Regions from separate parts of the Roseateles sp. FW305-36 genome, predicted to be linked through region 2. Evidence: predicted binding sites of a transcription regulator. Region 2 holds the regulator's gene; the other holds the start of a gene.
The links. Region 2 encodes FNR, which switches genes on or off when oxygen is low (the NO sensors DNR and NnrR bind a similar motif). Its sites were predicted from a motif close to TTGATNNNNATCAA; they were not measured.

Region 1 (3,395 bases), on a different contig from region 2:
TGTGGATCGCCGCCCGCGTGCTGGTGCTGACCCCCTTTGCCGTCGCGGCGGCCCTGGCCAACGTGGCCTTCCCGCTGGCCGCGGCCGTCGCGCTGGCCGTGCCCTTCTTCAAGTCGGGGAACCGGCGCAACTACTTCTTCGTCGGCCTGCTGGTGCTGCTCGCGGCCGCGGCCGCGGCCCTCCATCTGGGGCAGCTCGGCGTTGTCGACGTGCCGGCCTTTCTCGGCGTGCGCGTGGGCCTGGACATCGTGCTCTTCATCCTCGCTGTCATGGGCGGCCGCGTGATCCCGATGTTCACCAACAACGGCGTGCCCGGCGCGGGGGCCGCCAAGCATGCGGGGGTCGAGAAGGTCGCCCTGGGCTCGGTGCTGGGCCTGTTGGTGGCGGATCTCGTCGGCCTGGAGGGCTGGGTTCTCGCGGCGCTGGCTGGCGTCGCCTGCGTGGCGCATGCCTGGCGCTGGGCGCTGTGGCGGCCGTGGAAGACCCTGCGCGTGCCGCTGGTCTGGGTGCTGCACCTGGCCTATGCCTGGGTGCCGCTGCATCTGCTCTTGCGAAGCCTGGCGGCGCTGGGTGTGGTGGCGCCGTCGCTGCCCACGCATGCGCTGACCGTCGGCGCCATCGGCGGCCTGATCATCGGCATGATGACGCGCACCGCCCGCGGCCACACCGGCCGGCCGCTGCGCGCCGACCGCTTCGAGACGGCCTGCTATGGGCTGGTGGCGCTGGCCGCCGTGCTTCGGGTGGGCCTGCCGCTGCTGCGGCCCGAGTCGACCGTGGCCGCCGTGCTGGCCTCCGCCGCGCTGTGGTCGGCCGGCTTCGCGCTCTACGCCGTGCGCTACTGGCCCGTGCTGTCCCGGCCGCGCCTGGACGGGCGACCGGGCTAGCCATGGACTACTTCACCGTCAAGCTGGTGCACCAGTCCGCCGTGGCGCTGTCCATCACCGGCTTCTTCGTGCGTGGCGCGGCCTCGCTCGCCGGCGCGCGCTGGGTCAGGGGGCGGGCAGCGCGCAGCCTGCCGCATCTGGTCGATTCGCTGCTGCTGGCCTCGGCGCTGACGCTGGCATGGATGCTGCGCCTGACGCCGACCCAGGCGCCCTGGCTGCTGGCCAAGATCCTCGGCCTGCTGCTCTACATCGGACTGGGCGTCGTCGCGCTGAAACCGGGCCGGCCGCCGGCCGTTCGGGCCACCGCCTGGCTGGCGGCCCTGGTCGTCGTGGCCTGGATCGTTTCGGTGGCCGTGACCAAGGACCCGTTCGGCTTTTTCGCCGTCATCAAGCGCGCCGCGCCTTGATCAAGCTCAAGTCCGCAAGTCCCGCTGCGCTTGAACATTCCCTATCCCCGCTGTGCTCGCTCCGCCATGAACATGCCGCAATTCTTCGATGAGGTACCCCGACTCCGGGTGCAGGACCCCTTGGCGCGGCTGCTGGGCTGCGCCGAGGACGGCGAGCTGGAATACGGCTTCCGCGATGCCGTCAGGCTGGCGGGCCATGCCTGCCCCACTGTCGCCACGGCCTACTGGCTGACCTATCTGGCGCTCGAGCACCTCTACCCGGGCAGCCTGCCGCAGCGCGGCGGTATTAAGGTCGAGTTCCGTGACGACGCCAGGTCGGGCAGCGTCGGCGTCATCGCGACGGTCGTGCAGATGCTGACGGGCGCGGCCGGCAACTCCGGTTTCAAGGGCATCGCGGGGCGCTTCGGCCGGGCCGGCCTGATCCGCAGCAAACCCGAGCTGCTCGACCTGTTGCGCTTCACGCGGCTGGACACGGGAGAGTCCGTCGATGCCGGCGTCGACATGAACCAGCTGCCCGCCGACCCGGCCCTCGAGCCCCTGCTCAAGCGTTGCGCCGACGGACGTGCCAGCAGCGCCGAGGAAATCGAGCTGGCGCGGCTCTGGCTGGAGCGTGTCCGTCATCTGCTGCTGGATTGCGCGCGCGACCCCGCCGTCTTCATGCTGCGGCCCGTCAAGCGGCACGCCGCCGCGGGTGCGCTGGCCAGCTGACCCTCAGCGCCCTGTGCCGGCGTCTTGCGCCGGCTTGCCGTCTTCAGCGTCCAGTCCCCAGTCCATCCAGTCGTCGCCGAACAGTTCCGACGGGTGGGGCGTCGCGACGCTGCCGTTGCCGCACTGCAGGGCATCCGCCGCGCAGTATTTGTCGCAGCCCCAGCAGATGCGCTCGGGATTGGCGGGCTTGATCGGAAACTTCTTGGCCATGCCCCAGCGTGCCATCGCGGCGCCCAGGGGACCTTGATGCAAGGCAAACCGGCTCAAGGTTTGAGGCGCATCAAGTCGCGCGGGACGGGCCCTGCTCAGAATCCCCGGCATGTTCATTCCCTGGAACCGCGCCCGTCTCGCCACCAAGATCGGCATCGTTGGCGCTACGCTGCTGACCATCGGCCTGACCGCCATCGGCCTGACGCTGTGGATAGGCTGGCAGCTGGAGGGCGGCGCGGCGGCGGTCAACGAGGCCGGGCGGCTGCGCATGCAGACCTGGCGCATGGCCCATCTGGCGGCCACCGGTGACCGGGGACAGCTGCAGTCGCAGGCGCGTGCCTATGAGTCGGCGCTGCGGCAGCTGCTCAGCGGCGACCCCGCGCGGCCGTTGTTCCTGCCGCGCGACGAGAGGACACAGGCCGCCTACCGCGCCGTGACCGAGGACTGGCGCACGCTGACCGCCGCGGCGACGGACGGGGTGCCCGCGCCGAGCGGCGAACAGGCCGCAGCCCTGGTGGGCCGTGTCGACCTGCTGGTCGATGCCGTCGAGGCCCGCATGGCGGCCTGGAGTTCGCTGCTGTCGGCGGTGCAGCTGGCCCTCGTCGGTCTGGCCATCGCGGCCTCGGTGGTGTTTCTCTTTGCCTCGCATCTGGTCGTGTTCGCGCCGGTGGACCGGTTGCGCCGTGGCCTGAACGCCCTCGAGCAGGGCACGCTGGGCACGCGCATTCCCGGTGACGCCCAGGACGAGTTCGGCGAGCTGGCGCGGGGCTTCAACCGCATGGCGGAGAGGCTGCAGGCCGTCTACCGCGGCATGGAGGATGAAGTGCGGGCCAAGACGGCAGACTTGCGCCAGGAGCAGCACCGCCTGGCCGCCCTCTACGAAGCCGCGGCCTTCGCGGCCGGCGCCCATTCGCAGCGCGAGCTGGCGGCCGGCTTCGGCGAGCGCGTGCGCCGGGTGGCCTGCGCCGACGCCGTCGCCGTGCGCTGGCTGGACACCAGCGAGCAGCGCCTGGTTCTGCTGGCCTCGCAGGGCCTGCCGCCGGCCATGGTGGATGCCGAGCGCTGCCTGGTGCCCGGAGCCTGCCATTGCGGCAGCCCGCCGCCGCGGGCCCGCGTCATCCCCATCGCGCTGGACGGCAAGGCTGAGTCGCATTGCTCCAAGGCCAGCTTCGTCGCCCTCGTCAAC
Region 2 (3,395 bases):
GCCAGGCCGCGCTGGATGGGCAGCTGGTGCTGGCGCAGCGCGTCGTCGTACTCGATCAGCGTCTTGGCGTTCTGCGCATAGGTGGGGCCGACGCGGCTGATGGCCGACACGCCGAGGCCGATCAGATCGCAGTCGGGCTGGGTCGAATAGCCCTGGAAATTCCGGTGCAACAGGCCCTGGCGCTTGGCGACGGCCAGCGGATCGTCGGGCAGTGCGAAATGGTCCATGCCGATGTACGCATAGCCCTCGCCGAGCAGGGAGCTGATGGCGCCCGACAGCATGGTCAGCTTGTCGCCGGCCGCCGGCAGCAGCTCTGCGGCGATGCGGCGCTGCGGCTTGAAGCGCTGCGGCAGATGGGCATAGGCATACATCGCGATGCGGTCGGGCCGCAGCTCGGCCACCTGGGCGATGGTCTGGGCGAAGGACTCCGGCGTCTGCAGCGGCAGGCCGTAGATCAGGTCGACGCTGATGGAGGCGAAGCCGAGCTCACGCGCCGCGCTCATCAGCGCCGCCACCGACTCGCGAGACTGCACGCGATGGACGGCCTTCTGCACGTCGGCGTTGAAGTCCTGCACGCCGAAGGACAGGCGGTTGAAGCCCAGCTGGCGCAGGTGCGCCAAGCGCCCGGCGTCCACCGTGCGCGGGTCGACCTCGATGGACAGCTCCGCGCCCGGCAGCAGCCGGAAATGGCGGCGCAGCGAGGCCATCAGCGCGCCGAGTTCGGCGTCCGACAGAAAGGTCGGCGAGCCGCCGCCCAGGTGCAGCTGCGACACCGGCGCATGCCCGCCCAGGGCCGCGACGACCAGGTCCATCTCCACGTCGAGCGAATCCAGATAGGGCTGGGAGCGCTCGTGGTGCTTGGTGATGATCTTGTTGCAAGCGCAGTAGTAGCAGAGCTGCTCGCAAAAAGGGATGTGCACATACACCGACAGCGGCTGGGCTGCGCCGCGCTGGGCCAGGGCCTGCAGGTGCTGTGGCGTCTGGTGGGCCTCGACGAAGCGGTCGGCGGTCGGGTAGGAGGTGTAGCGTGGCCCCGCCACGTCATGGCGCCGGATGTTGGCGTCGAGCAGTTCGGGGTCCAGCGTTGGGTGGGTCACGGCGTCCATGCAGCCACTGTGCAGTCGCCCCGGGGCCGCGGCCTTGATCCACGTCAAGCGTGCAGCGCAGGGCAGCGCCAAGAATGACGGCAATTGATCCAACCCAAAGACAGCCATGCAGACGCCACTGAAGGACCCCACTGCCATCGAGCCTCTGAAGGTCGCCTGCGCCAGCTGCAATCTGCGTGAGCTCTGCCTGCCCGTCGGCCTCAAGCCCCAGGACCTGGAGCGCCTGGACGGCCTCGTCGCACGGCGCCGCAGCGTGCCGCGCGGCGAGCCGCTGTTCCGCAACGGGGAGCGCTTCGAAGCGCTGTACGCGGTGCGCACCGGCTTCTTCAAGACCTGCGTCGGCAGCGAGGACGGCCGCGACCAGGTGACCGGTTTCCAGATGGCCGGCGAACTGCTCGGCCTGGACGGCATCAGCAGCGACCACCACCACTGTGACGCGATCGCGCTGGAGGACTCGTCGGTGTGCGTCATTCCCTACGCCCAGCTGGAGGACCTGTCGCGCGAATTCAGCGTGCTGCAGCACCAGTTCCACAAGATCATGAGCCGCGAGATCGTGCGCGACCATGGCGTCATGCTGCTGCTCGGCAATATGCGCGCCGAGGAGAGGCTGGCGGCCTTCCTGCTCAACCTGACGCAGCGCCTGCGGGCCCGCGGGTTCTCGGCCTCCAGCCTGGTGCTGCGCATGACGCGCGAAGAGATCGGCAGCTACCTCGGCCTCAAGCTCGAGACCGTCAGCCGTGCCTTCTCGCGCTTTCACGAAGACGGTCTGCTGGAGGTCAGGCAGCGCCAGCTGCGCATCCTCGATCAGGACGGCCTGCAGGCCCTGGTCAACAACAGCCAGGCCTGACGCCCCTCGCCTGGTCTTGCCTTGCTGAACGCAGGCAACCCCAGTCGGTCCCCCGAGGGGACGGCGATGCTTGCGGCCTTGAACCGCAAGCACATCGCCAGACGGGCCGGCTCGGGAACGGCCCAGCGCTCGGCCCGAAATACTGGTGCCCGGTTGGCGGGCGCAAAAAAGGCCCCGCGGGGGCGCGCGGGGCCTCGAGATCAGAGGACGAACAGCAGTCAGCCGACCTTGATCTCGTTACGCACTTCCTTCACGCCGGGCACGGCCTGCACCAGCTGAACGGCCTTCTGGGCCAGGTCGGCGGTGGGTGCAGCGCCCTTCAGGACGATCACGCCAGCACTCGTGCTGCTGACGGTCAACGGCAGGGCTTGCAGGTCCTTGTCCTTTTGCAGGGCGGCCTGGGCCTGACTGGCGATGGCGGCATCACCGGCCGGCTGTGCCTGCGCGACCTGTTCGGCCGGCGCGGTGGAGGGCGCCGGTGCCTGGTCGGCCGCGAAGCTCGCGGTCGCGGCACCCGCCATCAGGGCGGCGGTCAGCAGTCGGGCGAAGGTCGAGGTTTGTCGCATGCGGAATCTCCTGAGATGCGTGAATCGAAAGCGGCACCGGGCGGCGCCACCTCCGCCTTAGCGCAAGGCCTGTGCCAGCTTGCGGTTTCCCTTGCAGATCAAGCACTTGCCGGAGAACTCACGCATGACGAGGGTCGCGAGGCGCACGTTTTGTCGCCGGGTGGCGACGCCTCCCCTGCGGCAGCGGCCTAAGTGCTTGATCCATCTGACAACGTCCTGTCGCCAGACTGCGACGGCTGGGCTAGGGGGCGGCGTCGCCGCGAAACAGCTGCGGGTCCAGGCCATGCTTCTGCAGCAGGCGGTAGAACTCGGTGCGATTGCGGTCGGCCAGGCGGGCGGCCTCGGCCACCTGGCCCGAGGTCAGCTTCAGCAGCTGGTTCAGATAGTCGCGCTCGAAGCGCTGCTTGGCATGCTGATAGTTCAGCACTGCGGTCGGCGGCATCTGCAGGGCGCGCTGCACCTGGGCCAACGGCACCAGCGGCGCGGTGGCCAGCACGCAGACCTGCTCCACCACGTTGAAGAGCTGGCGCACATTGCCCGGCCATGGGGCCGTCACGAGCGCGTCGAGGGCGTCGGGCGCAAAGCCTCGCACTGGCTTGCGATGCCGCCCGGCCAGGGTCAGCAGGAAGTGCTGGGCCAGCAGCGCGATGTCCTCGCGCCTTTCCGCCAGCGGCGGCAGGCGCAGCTGCACGACGTTGAGCCGGTAATAGAGGTCGGGCCGGAACCCGCCCTCGGCCATGGCCAGCTCCAGGTCGCGATGGGTGGCGGACAGCACGCGAACGTCCACGGGCACGGCCTCGTTGCTGCCCACCGGCCGCACGACGCGCTCCTGCAGCACGCGCAGCAGCTTGACCTGCAGGGCCAGCGGCATGTCCC

Region 1: AC3WOE_RS28075 (type IV pili methyl-accepting chemotaxis transducer N-terminal domain-containing protein) is a predicted target of FNR. The motif match lies at 2,270-2,283, and genes of this name have one in related genera.

The regions. Positions count from the first base shown of each region.
Region 1 is NZ_JBYSZK010000021.1:87,533-90,927, reverse strand. It holds gene AC3WOE_RS28095 (NnrS family protein) at 1-884, shown strand, start outside; gene AC3WOE_RS28090 (SirB2 family protein) at 887-1,291, shown strand; gene AC3WOE_RS28085 (hypothetical protein) at 1,358-1,999, shown strand; gene AC3WOE_RS28080 (DUF3079 domain-containing protein) at 2,003-2,209, opposite strand; gene AC3WOE_RS28075 (type IV pili methyl-accepting chemotaxis transducer N-terminal domain-containing protein) at 2,319-3,395, shown strand, end outside.
Region 2 is NZ_JBYSZK010000001.1:232,602-235,996, reverse strand. It holds gene hemN (oxygen-independent coproporphyrinogen III oxidase) at 1-1,106, opposite strand, end outside; gene fnr (fumarate/nitrate reduction transcriptional regulator Fnr) at 1,213-1,953, shown strand; gene AC3WOE_RS01110 (BON domain-containing protein) at 2,172-2,519, opposite strand; gene AC3WOE_RS01105 (sigma 54-interacting transcriptional regulator) at 2,761-3,395, opposite strand, start outside.